4 regions of the Pseudarthrobacter sp. RHLT1-30-1 genome follow, and region 1 is predicted to be linked to each of the others. Evidence: riboswitches for the same ligand, from Rfam matches in the RefSeq annotation. Region 1 holds a riboswitch; each other region holds the start of a gene.

Region 1 (4,190 bases):
AGCTCTCGACCTGGTAGCGTCCCCGGCCGGCCAGGGACCCGGCTTCGAGCGGGGACTCGGAGTCCTGGGCGTTCCGGCCGAACCGCTCGTCCAGCTCTGCGGCGGAACGGTAGGTGATGTGCGCTATCCGCCGGGCGAGGGCCAGGCCCGCTTCCGGCTCCGGGCCGCCGTAGTAATCTCCGCCGTTGAAATTGGGATCCTGCCGGATCGCCAGCGTCTGCGCCTGCGCGAAGGCAATCTGTTCGGCGGTGCTGCTCGCCCCGACGGAAATCACGGCGCAGCGCTGGACCCGCTCCGGACAGCTGACCGCCCACTCCAGGGCCCGGGCCCCGCCCAGGGAACCACCGAGCACGGCGAACCAGCTGCGGATGCCCAGGGCGTCCGCCAGCCGTGCTTCGGCCGCCGTCGTGTCCCGGAGCGTGACGAGCGGGAACCGTGAGCCCCAGGGCTTTCCGTCGGGAGCCGTGGTGGAGGGCCCGGTGGAGCCGTAGCAGCCACCGAGGATGTTGATCGAGACGACGAAGTACTTGTCCGTGTCCACGGGAGCACCGGGGCCGGCGAGCTGCTCCCACCAGCCGGGCTCCTCGCTGTCGCCGCGCGTGACGTGGGTGTCCCCCGTGAGCGCGTGCTCGATCAAAACCGCGTTGGAGCGGTCCGCGTTGAGGGTCCCCCAGGTCTCGTAGCCGAGGGTGACGTCCGGCAGCCGGGCGCCGGATTCGAGTTCCAGGTCGCCGATCCGGAGGTGCCGGACGGTTCCGTCCGGGACCGCCGGGGCAGCGCCCTGGCCGGCCGGGGCGGGGGCGTGGGGTTGGGTGGTCGTGGTTACAGATGCACCCTGGCGGGTGGCGGCAATCGTCATTTGGGACCTCACTTCGCGCTTGCCCACCGTCAGCTGACCGGCGGGCCAGGTCTTCACCCGGGGCACCCCGCCGCAAATGGAGGGTTGCCGGCCAGCAAGCCGGGGCTGTCGCTGGCGCTCATGACCTTCCTTGAGTCTACGAAACGCGGCGGGCAGGTGGCGAAGATTGTGACGTCCGTGTGACTCCCCGCGTTGGACCGGCGCCCGGGCAGCCCAGGCTGTCCCAGACCTGGCGCCGGGCGCCGGTGCTGCTCAGGCGGTCTTGGCCGCGCGGAATCCGGCGTCGAGGTCGGCGAGGATGTCGTCGATGTGTTCCAGGCCTACGGAGAGCCGCACCAGGCCGGGGTTCACGCCGGCGATGGTCTGCTGTTCCGGGGAGAGCTGGCTGTGCGTGGTCGACGCCGGGTGGATGACCAGCGAGCGCACGTCGCCGATGTTGGCCACGTGCGAGTGCAGTTCGAGGGCGTCGACGAACCGCTTTCCGGCTTCGGCTCCGCCGGCGATGTTGAAGGCGACGACGGCGCCGGTCCCCTTGGGCCCGTATTTGCGGCCGCGCTCGTACCAGGGGCTGGAGGGCAGCCCCGCGTAGGCGACGGATTCGACGTCGTCCCTGGCTTCGAGCCATTCAGCCACCCTGATGGCGTTCGCGACGTGCCGCTCCACCCGCAGGCTCAGGGTTTCGATGCCCTGGGCGATGAGGAAGGCGTTGAACGGGGACACCGCCGAGCCGAGGTCGCGCAGCAGCTGGACGCGGGCCTTGAGGATGTAGGACAGGTTGGCGCCGAGGGCACCGTCCGCGCCGAGGTCCCGGGCGTAGACGAGGCCGTTGTAGGTGGGGTCGGGGGTGTTGAAGCCGGGGAAACGCTCCGGGTCCTTGCCGAAATCGAAGTTGCCGGAATCCACGATCACTCCCGCGATCGCGGCGCCGTGGCCGCCGAGGTACTTCGTGGCGGAGTGCACCACGATGTCCGCACCCCACTCGATCGGCCGGATCAGGTACGGGGTGGAGAGCGTGTTGTCCACGATCAGCGGGACACCGGCCTCGTGCGCCACCTGTGAGATGCCTTCGATGTCCAGCACGTCCTGGCGCGGGTTGGAGACGACTTCGCCAAAGAACAGCTTGGTGTTCGGCTGCACGGCGTCGCGCCACTGGGCTAGGTTGTCGGGGTCCTCCACGAAGGTGACAGAGATGCCGAACTTTTTCAGCGTATGCGCCAGCAGGTTGTAGGTGCCGCCGTAGAGGCTGGGGCTCGCCACCACATGATCCCCGACCTCGGCGACGTTGAGGATCGCGAAGGTTTCCGCGGCCTGGCCGGAGCTCAGCAGCAGTGCCGCGAGCCCGCCTTCCAGGCTGGCCACCCGCTGTTCCACCGCGTCCTGGGTGGGGTTGCCGATCCGGGTGTAGATGGGGGCAAGTTCGGCCAGGGCGAAGCGGTTGGCGGCGCTCTCGGCGCTGGGGAAGACGAACGACGTCGTCTGGTAGATCGGCAGCGAGCGGGCGCCGGTGGCGCTGTCCGGCTCCTGGCCGGCATGGATCTGGCGGGTTTCGAAGGACCAGGCGTTCGACATCGGGACACTCCTCAAGGGACTGGGCACAGGCATTCCGGAGCCTCTTGGCCCGGGTCAGCACTGGCGCCGCGCTTGCCTTCCGGCGGGCGCCGGACGGCCAGGTCTTCACCCGGGGCACCCCACCGCGATACGAGGGTTGCCGGCCAGCAAGCCGGGGCTCTGTGCTGGCACTCATGACCTGCCCTCAGTCTAGGAAGCGGTGACGGGTCGTGAATAGCTTTGTGACGAAGATGAAGCTGGATGCGCGGCGGGGGCTGTCAGTCGCGTTGGAGCGCCACTGACACCCCATTGACGCCCTATTGACAAGGAGGAACAGCCGTGAGCGCACCCCGGAATTTAGGATCCCATCCCGGTAAGGGCACCCTAAGCTGAGAGCCGCATCACAAAGTGCCAAGATGATGGCATGCGCATGGATCACGTCTCTTACGCCTGTGAACAAGATGGCCTCGCTGCCACCACCGAACGAATTGCGTCTGCCCTCGGCGTTGAAGCCGTGAAGGGCGGAGTACACCCCAGATTCGGGACCCGCAACATGATTATCCCGCTCGCGGGACACAAATATCTCGAGGTTGTGGAGGTGCTGAACCACCCGGCCTCGGACAAGGCTCCCTTCGGGCAGGCCGTCCGTGCCCGCTCCGAAGCCGGCGGCGGCTGGATGGGCTGGTGCGTCGAAGTTGACGACCTGGCCCCGTTCGAGGAACGGCTCGGCCGCGCCGCCGTCAACGGCAACCGCAAGTTCCCCGACGGCCGCGAACTGGTCTGGAAGCAGATCGGCATCCTGGGGCTCATCGCCGATCCGCAGGTTCCGTACATGCTCAAGTGGGAAGGCGATCCGGAACTCCACCCGTCTAAGGCCTACGAGAGCAACGTCAAGATGTCCGCCCTCACGATCGCCGGTTCGGCAGAGCGGGTCACCGAATGGCTCGGTGTGCCGGTCGAAAAGCCCCTCGAAGACGTGGCCGTCCACTGGCTCGCTCCCCGCGGCACCCCCGGTATCCTGTCCGTCACATTCGAGACCGCCACCGGGGCCGTCACCATCTAGCGTTTCACCGCCCAACACTTCGGCCGCCATCAGCGGGTGCCAATGACGTCACCCACCGATGGCGGCCGATACTTTTTAATACCGGCAACCTAATACCGGCAACGCGGAGTCACTTCGCGCCCGTCCGAAGGCTCCGGATGGGCCGGAGGTGACTCCGCGTTGATTGGGTGCAGACTCAGCCCAGGCCGATGGCCTTGCCGAAGAGGCTGAAGCCGACGAACGCCACGATGTCCAGCACGGCGTGGGCGATCACCAGCGGCATCAGCCGCCGGGTCCTCGTGTAGATGAGCGCGAAGATGACGCCCATGATGGCGTTGCCGATGAACGGGCCGAAGCCCTGGTAGAGGTGGTAGCTGCCGCGCAGCATGGAACTGGTGAAGACCGCCAGCGGCACACCCCAGCCGAACTTGCCGAGCCGGTCCAGCAGGTAGCCCACCACGATCACCTCCTCCACGATCCCGTGCCGGACTGCGGAGAGGATCAGCACCGGCACCGTCCACCAGTACGCGTCCAGCGCGCTGGGGATGATCGCCGTCGTGATGCCGAGAGCCCGGCCGGCAGCGTAGAGGCCGAGGGAGGGGATGCCGATCAGCGCCGCCAGGCCGAAGCCCTGCAGCAGGTCCCTGCCGGGGCGGGCAAAACTGAGGCCCAGGGTCCGGAACGCCGTGACGCCCCGGCCACCGCCGCCGGACAGTCCGGCCGGCCGGTGCTCGGTCAGGA
Region 2 (4,190 bases), on a different contig from region 1:
CGACTACCTCGACGGGAAGGTCACCGTCATGCTGGGTCATTCCGGCGTCGGCAAGTCCACCATGGTGAACGCGCTGACCGGCGCCGAGCGCGCCACCGGCGGCGTCAACGCCGTCACCGGTCGCGGCCGCCACACCTCCTCCTCGGCGCTGGCCCTGAAGGTCAACGATGCGCCCGTCGGCAGCTGGATCATCGACACGCCCGGCATCCGCTCGTTTGGCCTGGCCCATGTGGACCCCGACCGGATCCTGCGCTCGTTTCCGGACCTTGAGCCCGGAACCGACGACTGCGAGCGGGGCTGCAAGCACGATTCCAGCGCCGTCAACTGCGGCGTGGACGCCTGGGTGGCGGCCGGCCATGCGGGCGAATCCGGCCCGGCCCGGCTCGGCTCGCTCCGCCGGCTGCTGGGGACCGACCCGCGGATGGAAGCCCAGGACGTCAAGGAACTCGGCACCGTCTCCTGACGGTGCGTTCCGGGCCCAGCGTGGACGGGCGCGGGCCGCCCCCGGCGGCGCAGCAACGCGGCCTCCCGCCGCGCCGTCCGCTTTGGCGGTAGTTTGGAACCATGAGTCAACCCGCTTCGAGCTACAACGATGACCTGCGCCTTGCCCATGTACTGGCAGATTCCGTAGATTCCCAGACCATGAGCCGCTTCAAGGCGCTCGACCTTCGCGTGGAGACCAAGCCGGACCTCACACCGGTGACGGATGCCGACAAGTCCGTCGAGGAGGCCATCCGCGGCCAGCTGTCCCGGTCCCGGCCGCGCGACGCCGTCCTCGGCGAGGAGTTCGGCAGTTCCGGCCACGGCTCCCGGCGCTGGATCATCGACCCGATCGACGGGACCAAGAACTTCGTCCGCGGCGTCCCCGTCTGGGCCACACTGATCGCACTCGTCGACGAGGGCGAGCCGGTCGTCGGCGTCGTAAGCGCCCCGGCACTGGGCAAACGCTGGTGGGCCGCCAAGGGGGCCGGAGCCTATATGGGCCGGTCGCTGGCGGCCGCCACCCGGCTGAAGGTCTCCAATGTCTCGAACCTCTCGGACGCGTCGCTGTCCTACTCCAGCCTGGGCGGGTGGAAGCAGCGCGGCAACCTCGATGAGTTCCTCGGCCTCACCGAGGAGGTCTGGCGCACCCGGGCCTACGGCGACTTCTGGTCCTACTGCCTGGTGGCCGAAGGCGCCGTCGATATCGCCTGCGAGCCCGAACTGAACCTTTACGATATGGCCGCCCTGGTCCCGATCGTGACGGAGGCCGGCGGACGCTTCACCTCGCTCGAAGGCGAAGACGGACCCTTCGGCGGCAACGCCCTGGCCACCAACTCCATCCTGCACTCGGAGGTCCTCAAACGCCTCAACCCGGGGCTGGACGACCTCCTGTAGGACGACCTGCTGCAGGACGACCCGTTGCAGACCAACCCGGTCTGGCCCGCTGTGCGCCATTCCGCCGCCGTCCTCCACCGGGCCTCCCGGCGCGTTCCGTAACAAAGCGCTTCACATAAGAGCGCCCCCTTTTCCGCTTCCGCGCAGATGTCCTAGGCTCGATGCAGGTCACGAGTGCCAGCGCTAAACCCCGGTTTGCTGGCCGGCAACCCTCCATTCGCGGTGGGGTGCCCCGGGTGACGACCTGGCCGGTCCGGAATGGACCCGGCAAGCGCGGATCCCCGGTATGTGGGGTCCTTTTCGAGCGAGGTCCCATGTCGACTGCCACGTTTTCTTCCACTGAACTCCAGCCCGGCGCGGGCCAGGCCCAGCCCGATCCGCGCCTCGCCCTCGCCCGCCGGCCGCTGGCCGCGGTGACCGGCGCCGAGATCGAGGCACCGCTCATTCAGGGCGGCACCGTACGCTACGCCAACCTTGACTACGGCGCCTCGGCGCCGGCCCTGTCCGTGGTCTCCGCCTATCTCAACGAGATCCTGCCGTACTACGCCAGCGTCCACCGCGGCGCCGGCTATGCCTCCCAGATCAGCACCTCGGTCTACGAGAACGCCCGCACGATTGTCCGGGAATTCGTGGGCGGCCGTCCGGACGATTCGGTGATTTTTACCCGGAACACCACTGATTCACTGAACCTGCTGGCCGGCTGCCTGCCCGTCGTGGACGGCGTCCACACCGGCGAGGTGCTCTATCTCGACATCGAACACCACGCCAACCTGCTGCCGTGGCAGAGCGTGCCGCACCGCAGCGTCATTGCCGCCCCCACGCTCGCCGCCACCCTGGAACTGCTTCGCGGCGAACTCGCCTACGGCGGCGTCAGCCTGCTCGCCGTCACCGGAGCCTCCAACGTCACCGGAGAGATCCTCCCGGTCCGCGCCCTGGCCGCCCTGGCGCACGAGTACGGCGCCCGGATCGTCGTCGACGCCGCGCAGCTGGCCCCGCACCGGCGGATCGACATCGCCGCGGACGACGTCGACTATCTCGCCTTCTCCGGGCACAAGCTCTACGCACCGTTCGGCGCCGGTGTGCTGATCGGCCGTCCCGACTGGCTCGACGCCGGCACACCGCACCTGGCCGGCGGCGGAGCGGTCCAGGATGCCCGGGTCGACGCCGTCAGCTGGACCACCGGTCCGGCCCGGCACGAAGGCGGCTCACCGAATGTCCTCGGCGCAGCCACCCTGGCCCGGGCCACCCAGGTGATCGCCGACCTGGACGTGGAACAGTGGCACGCGCACGAGAACGCCATCCGGTCCTTCCTTGTCGAGGGCCTCAGCCGGATCGACGGCGTCAAAGTCCACCAGATCTTCTCGGACAGCGCCTCCTTCGAGGCACCCGCCGGCCCCGGGGCAGGCACCGGCACGATCGGCGTCGTCAACTTCTCGCTCGAAGGCTACGATGCGGGCCTGGTGGCGGCATATCTGTCGGCCGAGCACGGTATCGGGCTGCGGGACGGACGGTTCTGCGCGCATCCCCTGCTCCGGCGGCTCGGGCTGCCGGCCGGCTCGCTGCGGGCCAGCTTCGGGCTGGGGTCGCGGCTGGAGGACGCCGAGCGGCTGCTCGCCGGGATCCGGGAACTGCGCCAGACCGGCCTCGGATCGGACTACGTGGTGGACGCCGGCAGGTGGGTGCCGTCCAACGACACCCGCAGCTACCCGCACTGGGCACCCAACACACCGGGAACCGCCGGCGCGGCCCCCTGCACCCTGGAGTAACAGCACGGCGGACTAACAGCACGGCACAGCCGCCCAGTGGACGGAAGCCGCCGAGCACCGACCCTGCCGCGTGCGGTAAATTCGAAAGGTACCCATCCAGACCTGCCGAAGGAGATCGCACGTGGCACGCGGCGGACCCAAGCTGTATCAGGAGCGCCGCCTGGAGCTTGGCCAGAGCTTCCAGGACGGCGGCGAACACTACGAACGCGTCCGCCCCGGCTACCCCGCCGATTCAGCCGACTGGCTGATCCCCGCGGGCGCGAAGGACGCCGCGGATCTGGGCGCCGGAACCGGGAAATTCACCGCGCTGCTGCTCGAACGCGGCCTGCACACCGCGGCAGTGGACCCGTCCGCCGACATGCTGGCGCAGCTGCGCCGGGCTCTCCCGGGCGTCACCGCCGTCGAGGGCACCGCCGAGATCAGCGGGCTGGCCGCCGCGGCCTTCGACGTCGTCACCGTCGCCCAGGCCTGGCACTGGTGCGATCCCCTGCTGGCCAGCGCCGAGTCCGCCAGGATCCTGCGCCCCGGCGGTGTCCTGGGGCTGATCTGGAACCAGCTGGACACGTCCGTGCCGTGGGTGCACCGGCTGACGCGCATCATGCATGCCGGCGACGTGCACAAACCGCATTTCAGGCCGCCGCTGGGTCCGGAGTTCACCGGCCTGGAAAGCCACCTCACCCGCTGGGAGGATCCGGTGCGCACCGGAGACATCCTGGAACTGGCGAAGTCCCGCAGCTATTACCTGGCGGCCGGCGAGGCGACCCGCGCCAAGGTGCTCGGCAATCTCGACTGGTACCTGCACGAGCATCTGGGCCACCACCCCGAAGACGTCATCCCGCTCCCCTACCTGACGCAGAGCTGGCGCGCCGTCCGGGCCTAAGACCGCCGCACCCCTGAGCGGACATTGCCCCGGACGGCACTCTGGCCTAGGGTTTCGGTATGCCTAATAATTATAGGTAGGCACTTGCAAACCTCCGGTGCCGGCACCAAGCCACCGCCACCGGTGCGTCGACGTCGACGCCCCTACCCAGGAAGCACACCGTGCTG
Region 3 (4,190 bases), on a different contig from region 1:
GGCGGGGACGGCCGGAACCGCCGGCGCGGCGGGAAGTTCGGGGGTCGCCGGAACCGAGGGGGTTGCCGGGACGGCGGGCGTAGCGGGGGTCACTTCAGCCTGCTGGGTGCTCGAAACCTGGGCCGCGTTGGCCAGGCCGACACCGGAGAAGCCTCCGACAACGATAATGGCGGCGCTGACAGCAATCTTGGTGGTCTTGCTAACACTCTGCATAAGAAACGTACATCCTTTGTTTTTTGGGTGTAGCCGGCTGAAGCCGCGTGGGGGCAGTCAACAGCCCGCGCTATCTTTCGAAGGCCGGCCGGCGCCGCACGGGGCGGGCCGGCCTGCACTTACATGGAAGGCCGGCCGGATTCCTGGTGGGGGGGTCCATCATCCGGCGGCGCTTACAAAGGAGTAATCGCCCGGCGGCCCCGAAAGGTTACGCACCATCCGGAACTTTCTCCGGGGGCTGCCCGGCGGAGCGGTAACACCGGCTTTAACGGCGACGGCGGCGGGCCACCCTTTCAGGTGACCCGCCGCCGTCGGGCGCCGGAATGAGCGTCCGCCGCGGGCAGTACTAGTCGTTGATCAGGTCGTTGATCACGATGGTCTGGTCGCGGTCCGGGCCAACGCCGATCGCGGAGAAGCGCGTGCCGGAAAGCTTCTCGAGCGCCAGCACGTAGTTCCTGGCGTTCTCCGGGAGGTCGTCCAGGGTGCGGGCACCGGTGATGTCCTCGGTCCAGCCCTCGAAAAGCTCGAAGATCGGTTTGGCGTGGTGGAACTCGGTCTGCGTCATCGGCATTTCGTCGTGCCGGACGCCGTCGACGTCGTAGGCCACGCAGACCGGGATCTGTTCGATGCCGGTGAGCACGTCCAGCTTGGTGACGAAGTAGTCCGTGAAGCCGTTGACCCGCGAGGCGTGCCGCGCCAGCACGGCGTCGTACCAGCCGCAGCGGCGCGGCCGGCCGGTGTTGACGCCGAACTCGCCGCCGGTCTTCTGCAGGTACATGCCCATCTCGTCGAAGAGTTCCGTGGGGAACGGGCCGGCGCCGACACGGGTGGTGTACGCCTTGATGATGCCGATGGACCGCGAGATCCGGGTGGGGCCGATGCCGGAGCCTACCGAGGCGCCGCCGGCGGTCGGGTTGGAGGAGGTCACGAACGGGTAGGTGCCGTGGTCGACGTCCAGGAACGTGGCCTGGCCGCCCTCCATGAGGACCACCTTGCCCTCGTCCAGGGCGGTGTTCAGGACATAGGTGCTGTCGATGACCAGCGGGCGGAGGCGTTCGGCGAAGGACAGGAAGTAGTCCACGATCTCGTCCACCTCGATGTCGCGGCGGTTGTAGACCTTGACCAGCAGTTCGTTTTTCTGCCGCAGCGATCCTTCGACCTTCTGGCGCAGGATCGACGCGTCGAAAACGTCCTGGACGCGGATGCCGAGGCGGGCCACCTTGTCCATGTAGGCCGGGCCGATACCGCGGCCGGTCGTGCCGATGGCGCGGCTGCCGAGGAACCGCTCGGTGACCTTGTCCAGGACCTGGTGGTAGGGCGCCACGAGGTGGGCGTTGGCGGAGATACGCAGCCTGGAGGTGTCCGCACCGCGGGCTTCCAGTCCGTCGATCTCCTGGAACAGCGCCTCGAGGTTCACCACGCAGCCGTTGCCGATGATCGGAATGGCGTTGGGGCTCAGGATGCCGGCCGGAAGGAGCTTGAGCTCATACTTCTCACCGCCTACGACGACGGTGTGCCCGGCATTGTTGCCACCATTGGGCTTGACGACGTAGTCGACTCGGCCACCAAGCAGGTCAGTGGCTTTACCTTTGCCTTCGTCGCCCCATTGGGCTCCGACGATCACGATTGCTGGCATGGGATCCTCCCCCATTCGTTCGGGCCGGGTTCCGGATTCACCAGGGTGATCCGGAGCTGGGCGCCGTTCATGAGAATGCCCCGAATCTACCGCTGTGCTCTTACCATCAACGCCAGAGTCCGGGGCTCTTACCACCCAAGTTTAGCCGATAGCCGTGGCGGCCACCCATTTGGCCATCCAATGGACTTTGCGGGCCGTTGCGGTAATGACCCGGTGTCCGGCCAGCGAAACTTCGGCGCGCGGACTTGCGCGGGTCTCCGTGGTGGAATTTAGTAAGAGTTGACCATCCCGAGCGGCCGAGGGACCTGGACCATTGACGCCGCAGCAACCTGCGGACACTCCCCTGTGACGGCAACGGTGCTACCGCCAGGACCGATGCAAAGGAACCACTCATGCAGCAGAACACCGACCATATCCGCGCCACCCACGCCGGCTCCTTGCCCCGCACCGCCGAGCTGATCGCGGCGAACGAGGCCAAGGAAGTGGACGGCATCAGCCCCGAATTCCTGGACCTGCTGGAAACCTCCGTGGTGGACATCGTGCAGCGCCAGAAAGACCTCGGCCTCGAGATCGCCAACGACGGCGAATACGGGCACACCATGTCCAACTCGGTGGACTATGGAGCGTGGTGGAACTACTCCTTCAGCCGGCTCGGCGGGCTTGAGCCCACGGAGGTGGACCGCTGGAAAGACGCCGCGGTACACCGCTCCACCCCCGGGAACATCGTCCTGACCACGTTCCCGGACCGGCGCGACCGGCAGAAGTTCGACGACGCCTACACCGATCCGTCCTCCGGGATCCTGGCGCACCGCAAGAGTGTCACGCAACCGAAGATCGCCGGCCCGCTGACCTACACCGGCCACGCCCTCGTGGGCTCGGACATCGCCGACCTGAAGACGGGCCTGGCCGCGGCGGGCCTGTCCGAGGGCTTCGTCGCTTCCCTGTCCCCCGGCTCCTGCGCCCGCGTGGCCAACGAGTACTACAAGACGGACGAGGAACTCCTCTACGCCTGCGCCGACGCCATGCGCGAGGAGTACAAGGCCATCATCGACGCCGGGCTCACGGTCCAGCTCGACGATCCCTCGCTGGCCGAGAGCTGGGACCAGATCAACCCGGAACCGGCCCTGGCCGACTACCTCAAGTTCATCCAGCTACGGGTCGAGGCCACCAACTGGGCCCTGCGCGACCTTCCGCAGGACCAGATCCGGCTGCACGTCTGCTGGGGCTCCTGGCACGGCCCGCACACCACGGATATCCCCTTCGCGGACATCATCGACTCGGTGCTGCAGGTCAATGCTGGCGGCTACTCCTTCGAGGCCGCCAACGTCCGCCACGAGCACGAATGGCGGGTCTGGGAGGAGACCAGGCTCCCGGACGGAAAAGTCATCATCCCCGGCGTCGTCTCCCACGCCACCAACGTCGTTGAACACCCGGACCTCGTGGCTGACCGGCTCGTCCGCTTCGCCCAATTGGTGGGCCGGGAAAATGTGATTGCCTCCACAGACTGCGGTCTCGGCGGCCGGGTGCACCCCCAAATTGCCTTTGCCAAGCTGGAATCCTTGGGGGAAGGCGCCCGCCGCGCCTCGGCGCGGCTCTGGTAGCAGTCCCTCGCGCGGGAACGGCATTTCGTGGGACTTGATAGACTAGTAAGGATCGACCAGGAATCGGTCCACACCACATTTTCAAACCACACCGTACATTACGTACCCGGTGCTTGGCGTGCCCACGTACGGTCTGGCAGCTTCACCAAACCCGCAGGAGACTCAGCAATATATGACAGCCTTGGCCACTGAAAATTCCCGCGAACAGCTTCTGAGCCGCCGCTATGAACCTAGCGTCGCAGCCGTCAACGAGCTGTGCGACACGCTGCAGGCAACCAAAGCTGGCATGAATGTCCCCTACGTGGATCCGATGCACGACATCGATGAGTGCCGCATCATCAGCCTCTTCTCCAACATCGGGACCGAGGATGAGTCAGGCTTCATCACTGCCGGGGACGAGGAAGCCGCCACCCGCCTGCTCGGCGTCCACTGGAAGCTGGGCCTGCGCCCCGAGTACGTTATGCCGTGGAACGTTCACCCCTGGTACGTCCCGGGCGAGCCGAACGGCAAGTTCACGCCCGACCAGATTTCCGCGGGCCTGAAGCCGCTGCTGAAGTTCCTCGCCGTGGTGCCCCGCGCCTCAGTGATCGTGGCTCACGGCACCGAGGCCAACCGCCTCGCGAACCTGCTCCTCAAGACCGAGGTGCCGATGATCTGGCGCCGCGGCCTTAAGACCTACAAGGTCCGCTCGCTCAGCGGCCGCGCCTTCGCCGGCACCCCTGCCCGCCAGGAGCAGTACC
Region 4 (4,190 bases), on a different contig from region 1:
CATCAAAAGAGAACTGAAGGACGCCGCGGACGCGGCCGAAAGCGTCACGAATTCCCGCGCACTGGAGCTGGTGGCCCGTGCCGGTTTTGCGGTCAGCGGCATCCTGCACTTCCTGATCGGACTCGTCGCGATCCGGCTGGCCATGGGTGGCGAAGGCGAGGCCGACGTCAGTGGCGCCGTGGAGCAACTCGCCGCGCAGCCGGCAGGGCCGTTGCTGCTCTGGAGTTCCTTCGTAGCCTGCGTGGCCCTTGCGATCTGGCAGGCCAGCGATGCGATCTTCGATTTTGAACACCTGCCGGCGAAGAAAAAGCTGGGGAAAAAGGCCAAAGCCGCCCTCCAGGCGGTGGTCTACGCCGGACTCGCCCTCACCCTGTTCTCTTTCGCCAACGGCGCCGGGAAGGAACACACCAGCTCCACCAGCGACCTCACGGCGTCCATCCTGAAAGCCCCGGGCGGCTACGCGCTGCTGCTCGTCGTCGGCGCGGGCGTGGCCATCGCCGGCATCATCTACGCCATCCGGGGCTTCCGGCAGTCCTTCACCAAATACCTCCGGCTCCCCGCCTCGCCGCGGGCACGCTCGGCGGTGACCATCCTCGGCGTCGTCGGATACGCCGCGAAAGGCATCGTCCTGCTGCTGGTGGGGCTGCTGGTCATCATCGCCACGGTGACGGCCCACCCTGAGGAGTCCACCGGGCTCGACGGCGGCCTGAAGGCCCTTCGCGACCAGCCGTTCGGCCTGTACATCCTGGCAGCCGTCGGCGTCGGCCTGATCTTCTACGGCATCTTTATGATGGTGCGGGCCAAACTCGCCAAGATGTAAGGCCGGACATGCCCAGCCCGGACATCCGCGGCCCCGGCCCGGGTTCCTCGTTCGTCCTGACCGGAACACTGATCACCGACGGCGCCGCCACCGCTGATTCCGTCGTGGCGGTGGCCGGCGGCGGGATCTCCTATGCCGGGCCGCGGAGCGGCTTCGACGCCGCGGGCTTCGACGCCGGCGTCCGCGCCGCGGGCTTCGGCCACGTGGCGGAGATCGACCTTCCGGCGGGCAGTTCGATCCTTCCCGGGCTCGTTGACCTGCACTGCCATGGTGCAGCCGGCGGCGATTTTCCCACCGGTGACAACACGGCGTGCCGCGCGGCCGTCGAATTTCTGCACCGCAACGGAACCACAACGCTGCTGGCCAGCCTCGTGACCGCGCCGGCGGAGGAGCTCCTCCGGGGAATGGGGGTGCTGCGGCCGCTCGCCGACGAGGGCCTCATCGCCGGCATCCACGCCGAAGGCCCGTTCCTCGCCCGCGCCCGCTGCGGGGCGCAGGACCCGGCGTGGCTTCGGGACCCGGACCCTGAGCTGCTGCGCCGGCTGCTGCACGCGGCCGGCGGCACGCTCACGACCATGACGTATGCCCCCGAACTGCCCGGAGCCGCCGGGCTGGTCAGCCTGCTCGCCGGGAACGGTGTGACACCTTCCCTGGGCCACACCGACGCCGATGCCCAGACCGCCGCAAACTCGCTGGCCGCCGCGGCGGAAGCCCTGCGGGGAACGGGCCGGCGGCCGACGGTGACGCACCTGTTCAACGGGATGCCGCCGCTCCACCACCGGAGCCCCGGTCCCGTGGCAGCATGCCTGCGCCTCGCGGCCGCCGGCACCGTGGCGGTGGAACTCATCGGCGACGGCGTCCATCTGGACGCCGAGACCGTCCGGATGGTGTTCGGGCTGGTCGGCGCCGGCAACGTCGCCCTGGTCACCGATTCCATGGCGGCGACCGGCCTGCCCGACGGCGACTACGAACTCGGCCGCTCCCCCGTGGTGGTGCGCGACGGCGTGGCGGCCCTGAAGAGCAGCGGTGCCCTCGCCGGCGGCACTGCCACGCTGCTCGACGTCGTCCGCCGGACCATCGCCGCCGGCGTCGCACCCGCAGACGCCGTCAAAGCCGCGACCCTGGTTCCGGCCGGGATCCTGGGTCTTGGAACCGAGATCGGGAGCCTGCGGCCGGGCAGGCGCGCCGACGTCGTGGCGGTGGACCACGACTTCCGGCTCGTCGTGGTCCTGCGCGGCGGACACGCCCTGACGCGGCCACAGTCATGACGCCCCCGGGCGCGAAACTGGGGCGTTTGTGATCGTTTGTTTCAGAACGTGTCGTCATTATTGGAAAATCGAAGATTCTGCAGGAAAGTAGGTGTTGCCGCCAGCCGAAACGGTTGCCGCAACGAAAAAAGTCCTTCTGAACGAATTACCAACCATCCAGATCGGCTGAGAGACCTGGCTCGATGACGCCGTAGCAACCACCCTTCGGGCACGGTGCTAATGCCAGGACCGATGGATATTGCCACGATCCCAAGTACCTCCGACCTGCGCCTTTGCGGTGGCTGGCGGGTGGGGCCTGTGATTCTGGAGTTCCTCGGTCATGACCGAGAGGATCCCCGATGGATACCAATAGATCACGCACGGCCACGACGAACGCGAAGGCCAAACGCCGCCCGCTGCGCTTGCTGACCCTGATGGGGGCGGCGGCCCTGGCCCTGAGCGCCTGCGGCGCCAACCCGGCCGGCGCCGCGGCATCGCAGACCCAGGATGGAACCCCGGTGCAGGGCGGGACGTTCGTCTTCGCCGAGGTCACCCCGATCAATAACTTCCAGACCCAGGCGGCGCGCTTTTACGAGAAGGCGAACGTCCTGAACAGCGTGCTGGACCGGCTGACCTATTTCGATGCCATTAAGGGCGAGCTCGTCCCCTGGATCGCCAGCAAGTTCACCGCAAGTGAGGATCAGACCAAGTTCACCTTCACGATCCGCCCGGGCGTGAGCTTTAGCGACGGGACACCGCTGGACGCCAAAGCGGTCCAGGCAAACTTCGAGGCGCTGGGGAAGGGTATCGAGGGCGCGAAGATCCAGCCGAACGTTGATTTCTCCGCCTACAAGTCCTCGCAGGTCATCGGCGAGGACCAGGTGGAAGTAACCCTGTCCTCCCCCGACGCCAACTTCCTGCGCGCCACGTCCTCCGTCACCGCAGGACTCGTGTCGGCAAAGACCCTCACCCTCGATAACGCCGGCCAGTCGGCCATCGCGAAAATCTCCGGATCGGGCCCCTTCACCTTCGAATCAGAGAAGGCCGATGAGGAAATCGTCCTGGCAAAGCGTTCCGACTACGCCTGGGCTCCGGAGGGTGCTGCCAACCAGGGCGCCGCCTACCTGGACAAGGTCGTCGTGAAGTACCTGCCGGAGGTGGCACACCGTGCGGGTGCCGTGCAGACCGGCCAGGTTGATCTGGTCCGCGGACTGCAGCCGGCCGACGAGACTGCCCTTGCCGGCAGCGGCAACCAGGTCCTGCCGGCCAAGGGCATTGACTTGACGGCAAACATGGCGGCAGTGCGGGTCGGCAGCGGCAAGCTGGCGGACGCGAAGGTCCGCCAGGCGCTGCAGTTTGGGATCGACCGGCCGACACTCAAGGACACGGTGCTCTCCGACAGCTACGAGCTCGCCGGTTCCATCCTGAACCGTGAAGCGCCTGACTTCGTTGATCTCTCCGCCGATCTGGCCTACAACCCGGAGAAGTCCAAGAGCCTGCTGGAGGAAGCCGGATGGGCAGTCGGCTCCGACGGCATCCGCGCCAAGGACGGCCAGAAGCTTGAGGTCACCGTCACGTCATCAAACAACTCCGTGGTCATCAAGCCCGCTTTCGAACTGATCGAGCAGCAGTGGCGCGAGATCGGCGTGAAGCTGGTCAACCGGGCCGCGGACAACGCCTTCCTGGCGACTGCCATGAAGGATCCCAACGTGGAATTCTTCGGGACCCGGCAGTTTGCCTACGGCGGCCTGGGGCCAGTCTTCGGCCCGGTCACCAACACGCAGACGTTGAACGCGGACCAGCAGCTCAATGGACTCTTCGCCACGGAACGCGCCGCCACCACCGCCGCCGCGCACAAGCAGTCCGTCGCCGACGAGCAGCGCGCGCTGGTGGTCGACCAGGCGTTGGCCCTCGTGCTCTGGGACGAGGTCCAGGTCTACGGCGCCAATGCGAAGTCGCATGTCGAATTCACCTCCGGCACCGCACCGATCTTCCAGGGCGCCTGGAAGACCGGCAAGTAGATGGTCATGGGCCTCTACTTTGCGCGGCGCCTCGGACAGGCACTGCTTGTCATCTGGCTGGCGTACACGCTCGTTTTCCTGGCAATCCAGCTGCTGCCCAGC

Evidence for each region. A riboswitch is a leader RNA that binds a small molecule or an ion and turns the genes downstream of it on or off. The one in region 1 is predicted to bind S-adenosylmethionine.
Region 2: it holds a riboswitch for S-adenosylmethionine, as region 1 does, so the genes downstream of both, AC50YM_RS02935 (aminotransferase class V-fold PLP-dependent enzyme) here and AC50YM_RS09170 (bifunctional o-acetylhomoserine/o-acetylserine sulfhydrylase) in region 1, are expected to answer to the same signal.
Region 3: it holds a riboswitch for S-adenosylmethionine, as region 1 does, so the genes downstream of both, AC50YM_RS00915 (cobalamin-independent methionine synthase II family protein) here and AC50YM_RS09170 (bifunctional o-acetylhomoserine/o-acetylserine sulfhydrylase) in region 1, are expected to answer to the same signal.
Region 4: it holds a riboswitch for S-adenosylmethionine, as region 1 does, so the genes downstream of both, AC50YM_RS05000 (ABC transporter substrate-binding protein) here and AC50YM_RS09170 (bifunctional o-acetylhomoserine/o-acetylserine sulfhydrylase) in region 1, are expected to answer to the same signal.

The regions. Positions count from the first base shown of each region.
Region 1 is NZ_JBWZCG010000010.1:18,600-22,789, reverse strand. Features, by position in the region: gene metX (homoserine O-acetyltransferase MetX) at 1-859, opposite strand, end outside; SAM riboswitch class IV at 870-985, opposite strand; gene AC50YM_RS09170 (bifunctional o-acetylhomoserine/o-acetylserine sulfhydrylase) at 1,112-2,428, opposite strand; SAM riboswitch class IV at 2,492-2,607, opposite strand; gene AC50YM_RS09165 (VOC family protein) at 2,832-3,470, shown strand; gene AC50YM_RS09160 (CPBP family intramembrane glutamic endopeptidase) at 3,646-4,190, opposite strand, start outside.
Region 2 is NZ_JBWZCG010000002.1:106,445-110,634, forward strand. Features, by position in the region: gene rsgA (ribosome small subunit-dependent GTPase A) at 1-463, shown strand, start outside; gene hisN (histidinol-phosphatase) at 565-1,377, shown strand; SAM riboswitch class IV at 1,544-1,657, shown strand; gene AC50YM_RS02935 (aminotransferase class V-fold PLP-dependent enzyme) at 1,692-3,143, shown strand; gene AC50YM_RS02940 (class I SAM-dependent methyltransferase) at 3,265-4,023, shown strand; gene AC50YM_RS02945 (Nramp family divalent metal transporter) at 4,185-4,190, shown strand, end outside.
Region 3 is NZ_JBWZCG010000001.1:185,296-189,485, forward strand. Features, by position in the region: gene AC50YM_RS00905 (hypothetical protein) at 1-213, opposite strand, end outside; gene AC50YM_RS00910 (adenylosuccinate synthase) at 560-1,849, opposite strand; SAM riboswitch class I at 2,130-2,231, shown strand; gene AC50YM_RS00915 (cobalamin-independent methionine synthase II family protein) at 2,242-3,450, shown strand; gene AC50YM_RS00920 (uracil-DNA glycosylase family protein) at 3,623-4,190, shown strand, end outside.
Region 4 is NZ_JBWZCG010000004.1:83,537-87,726, reverse strand. Features, by position in the region: gene AC50YM_RS05010 (DUF1206 domain-containing protein) at 1-820, shown strand, start outside; gene AC50YM_RS05005 (N-acetylglucosamine-6-phosphate deacetylase) at 829-2,088, shown strand; SAM riboswitch class I at 2,238-2,326, shown strand; gene AC50YM_RS05000 (ABC transporter substrate-binding protein) at 2,427-4,088, shown strand; gene AC50YM_RS04995 (ABC transporter permease) at 4,095-4,190, shown strand, end outside.